DNA from 2 places in the Streptomyces collinus genome. Region 1 is predicted to be linked to the other one. Evidence: riboswitches for the same ligand, from Rfam matches in the RefSeq annotation. Region 1 holds a riboswitch; the other holds the start of a gene.
The links. Region 1 has a riboswitch for glycine ahead of gcvT (glycine cleavage system aminomethyltransferase GcvT). Riboswitches for the same ligand answer to the same signal wherever they lie in the genome.

Region 2: another riboswitch for glycine. It lies ahead of gcvP (aminomethyl-transferring glycine dehydrogenase); the one in region 1 lies ahead of gcvT (glycine cleavage system aminomethyltransferase GcvT).

The regions. Positions count from the first base shown of each region.
Region 1 is NZ_CP133771.1:6,160,945-6,163,137, forward strand. Features, by position in the region: gene gcvT (glycine cleavage system aminomethyltransferase GcvT) at 1-1,108, opposite strand, end outside; glycine riboswitch at 1,147-1,263, opposite strand; glycine riboswitch at 1,264-1,364, opposite strand; gene RFN52_RS28205 (AAA family ATPase) at 1,587-2,193, shown strand, end outside.
Region 2 is NZ_CP133771.1:1,363,105-1,365,297, reverse strand. Features, by position in the region: gene RFN52_RS06115 (DNA polymerase IV) at 1-391, shown strand, start outside; gene RFN52_RS06110 (PRC-barrel domain-containing protein) at 310-684, opposite strand; glycine riboswitch at 798-893, shown strand; gene gcvP (aminomethyl-transferring glycine dehydrogenase) at 1,069-2,193, shown strand, end outside.

The DNA of each region.
Region 1 (2,193 bases):
TGTAGAACGGCAGCGCCACGACCTCGTACGGCTCGTGACTGCCCCGGATGTCCACGCCCACGCCGGCCGAGCCGGGCGTGGCGTGCGTGGCGTCGACGTACGCCATCGCGATCGGCTTGCCGAGGGTGGGGGAGGGGGCTCCGGAGGTGACCTCGCCGATCACCTCGCCGCCGGCGACGACCGCGTACCCGGCGCGCGGCACCCGGCGGCCCTCGGCGACCAGCCCGACCAGCACGCGCGGCGGGTTCTGCTCGGCGCGGGCGGCGGCCTCGCGCAGGGCCTCGCGGCCCACGAAGTCGCCCTCCTTCTCGAACTTCACGACCCGGCCGAGCCCGGCGTCGAAGGGCGTGAGGGAGGTCGACAGCTCGTGCCCGTACAGCGGCATGCCCGCTTCCAGGCGCAGCGTGTCGCGGCAGGACAGCCCGCACGGGACCAGGCCGACGCCCTCGCCGGCCTTGGTCAGGCCCTGCCACAGCTCGACGGCGTGCTCGGGCTTCACGAACAGTTCGAAGCCGTCCTCGCCGGTGTAACCGGTCCGGGCGATCAGGGCCGGGACGCCCGCGACGGTGCCGGGCAGCCCGGCGTAGTACTTCAGGCCGTCGAGGTCGGCGTCGGTCAGGGACTTCAGGATCCCGGGCGACTCCGGTCCCTGGACGGCGATCAGCGCGTAGGCGTCCCGGTCGTCGCGGACCTCGGCGTCGAAGCCGGCGGCGCGCTCGGTCAGCGCGTCCAGGACGACCTGGGCGTTGGAGGCGTTGGCGACCACCATGTACTCGGTCTCGCCAAGGCGGTAGACGATCAGGTCGTCCAGGATGCCGCCGTCGGGGCGGCAGATCATGGTGTAGCGGGCGCGGCCCGGCTTCACGCCGCCGATGTTGCCCACCAGGGCGAAGTCCAGCAGCGTGGCGGCCTGCGGGCCGGTGACGGTGATCTCACCCATGTGGGAGAGGTCGAAGAGGCCGGCCTTCGTGCGCACGGCGATGTGCTCGTCGCGCTCGGAGCCGTAGCGCAGGGGCATGTCCCAGCCGGCGAAGTCGGTCATCGTCGCACCGAGCGAACGATGCAGGGCATCGAGCGCGGTGTGACGGAGTTCTCCTGTACTGCTCACGGTCGGTCGTCTCCCAGGGCAATGACGGGCGAGGTCGTTCCTCCCCATCTGTCATCGGAACCTGAGAGGTTCGCCATGACCGCGCTGGTCCATGGCTTGCACCTTGGGTGGAGCCGGCCTGCCGGGGCAGGGGAGGGCCCGCTTTTCAGATGTGCCTCGCCCGCGCGGTAACGGGGCCTGAGAGATTCAAGGGAGGGACTTGCTCCTTCGGCGCCCCAGCGACAGCTGCTGCTGGGGACTCTCCCGCGCGGATTCAAACGGCCGGTATGCAGTTGGCGCGCACATCATTGCACGCATCCTTCCGGCGCGGCAGGGGGACCTTTCACAGGGAGTGCACGAGTCCCGCCCGCCGGACACGGCGACCTGTAGCAGCCCTGTTGCAGGACGAGAACGTAAATGAGAGGCCTGCGGCATTACCTTCTCTTTACACTCGGCGGGGATGGGACTCCGTACCTGGCCCCAGGGGAGGACGATCACGGTGAACAGGACCACCGCGTACGCGACGACGGGCATCGCGCTGCCCGAGCAGCCGGCCGTTCCGGCCCGGGCGGTCCGCGCCCCGGCGCCGGCACCGGTCGTCCGTGACCTGCGCGACCGCGCCGGCCGCAGCCCGCACGCGCTGCTGTTCGGCCCCCGCGACCTCGTCGTGGTCACGGGCCTGCCCGGCAGCGGCAAGTCCACGCTGATGCGGCGCACCGTGCCGGGCCGGCGCATCGACTCCCAGGACACCCGGGACCGCTGGGCCCGCCGCATGCCGCGCGCCCTGCCCTACGCGCTCTACCGCCCGCTCGTCCGCCTCGCCCACTACGCCGGGCTGCGCCGCGCCCTGCGCACCGGCGAGGGCGTCGTCGTGCACGACTGCGGCACCCAGGCCTGGGTCCGCCGCTGGCTGGCCCGCGAGGCCCGCCGCCGGGGCGGCACGCTCCACCTGCTCCTCCTCGACGTCCCCGCCGAGCAGGCCCTGGCCGGCCAGCGCGACCGGGGCCGCGGCGTCTCGCGCTACGCGTTCCTGCGCCACCGCGCGGCCAGCACCCGCCTCCTGCACGCGGTGGAACGCGGCGACCTCCCCTCGGGCTGCGGCTCGG
Region 2 (2,193 bases), 4.8 Mb from region 1:
GGCGGCGGGGGAGCGGGCGGTCGCGGAAGGCCCGGTCGAGGAGCACGCCGTGGCGGCGGCCGAGGAGCAGCCGTCGCTCGCCGAGCGGCGGTGGCCCGCCGGGCACGACGTGCGGCACGCCGAGTTCGGGCACGGATGGGTGCAGGGCAGCGGCCTCGGGCGGGTCACCGTACGGTTCGAGACGCCCGACTCGGAGCCCGGGCGCGTGCGGACCTTCCGGGTCGACGACCCGGATCTGGAGGCGGCCGATCCGCTGCCGTTGGTGTTACGAGGGACCGAAGGGGGAGACGAAGCGCCCGGGACGGCGGCTCAGGCCGTCTCGTCGGTGCCCGCCAGCTTGCCGAAGTCGTGGTCCGGGAGCGGGGGCGGGGCGGCGACGTCGAGACCGTAGTGGTGGTAGAGCTGCAGTTCCTGCTCCGGGGAGAGGTGACGGCCGACGCCGAAGTCGGGGGCGTCCTTGATCAGGGCGCGTTCGAAGGGCACGTGCAGGGCGCCCTCGATCAGTTCACTGGGCTCCAGGGGGACGAATGCGTCCCTGCTGAACAGACCGGTCCGTATGGCCGCCCACTCCGGCTCGCCGGTGGCGTCGTCGAGGTAGACCTCGTCGATGGTGCCGATCCTGGTCCCGTTGCGGTCGAACGCCTTGCGGCCGATCAGGTTGCGCGGATCGATATCGGTTCGCACGGGCCCTCCAGCTGGTCGCACCTCATCCGTAAACACTACAAAACGGTACAAGTGGGGATGCGGCCACTCGACGGTTCGTGCGTTGACCTCGCTGGTACGCTGGCAGCGGCTGTTGACCCCGTGCGGGAGAGTCCTCCAGACACCATCGGAGGCGCCGAAGGAGCAAATCCTCCCCGGAATCTCTCAGGCTCACGTACCGCACGGACGAGGTCACTCTGGAAAGCAGGGCGGGTGTCGACGGCGTCCGCTCTCACCGACGGTGAAAGCCGGAGGCCTTCGGGCGATCCGGTGAAGCTCTCAGGTTGAGATGACAGAGGGGGAGGCCGTCCGGGTACCCGTGCCGTGGTGCCCCTCGCAGGTCGTGTCGACCAGGAGGCCTCCGTAATGACCGCCCACCGCATTCCGCTCTCCGAGCTCGAAGAGGCAGTCCCCTTCGAGCAGCGCCACATCGGCCCCGACCACGAGGCCTGCGCCAAGATGCTCGCCCACGTCGGCTACGGGTCGCTCGACGAGCTCACGGCCGCCGCGGTCCCGGCAGTGATCAAGAGCACCGAGGCACTGGACCTCCCGGGCGCCCGCAGCGAGGCCGAGGTGATCGCCGAGCTGCGCTCCCTCGCCGACCGCAACGAGGTCCTCGGCTCCATGATCGGCCTCGGCTACTACGGCACCTTCACGCCGCCCGTCATCATGCGCAACGTCATGGAGAACCCGTCCTGGTACACGGCCTACACGCCGTACCAGCCGGAGATCTCGCAGGGCCGGCTGGAGGCGCTGCTCAACTTCCAGACGATGGTCGCCGAGCTGACCGGTCTGCCGACCTCCGGCGCCTCCCTGCTCGACGAGGGCACCGCGGCCGCCGAGGCCATGGCGCTGTCGCGGCGCCTGGGCAAGAACAAGAAGGGCCTGTTCCTGGTCGACGCGGACACGCTGCCGCAGACCGTCGCCGTGATCCAGACCCGCGCCGAGCCGGCCGGAGTCGAGGTCGTCGTCGCCGACCTGAGCGAGGGCATCCCCGCCGACATCGCCGAGCGCGACATCAACGGCGTGCTGCTCCAGTACCCGGGCGCCTCCGGTGCCGTGCGGGACATCAAGCCGGTCATCGACCGGGCGCACGAGCTCGGGGCGCTCGTCACCGTCGCCGCCGACCTGCTGGCGCTGACGCTGCTGAAGTCGCCCGGTGAGCTCGGGGCGGACATCGCCGTCGGCACGACGCAGCGCTTCGGCGTCCCCATGGGCTTCGGCGGACCGCACGCCGGCTACATGGCAGTCCAGGACAAGATGGCGCGCAGCCTGCCCGGGCGGCTCGTCGGCGTGTCCGTGGACGCCGACGGCAACAAGGCCTACCGGCTGGCGCTGCAGACGCGTGAGCAGCACATCCGCCGTGAGAAGGCCACCAGCAACATCTGCACCGCGCAGGTGCTGCTCGCCGTCATGGCCGGCATGTACGCCGTCTACCACGGTCCGGAGGGCCTGAAGGGCATCGCGCGGCGCACCCACCGGTACGCCACC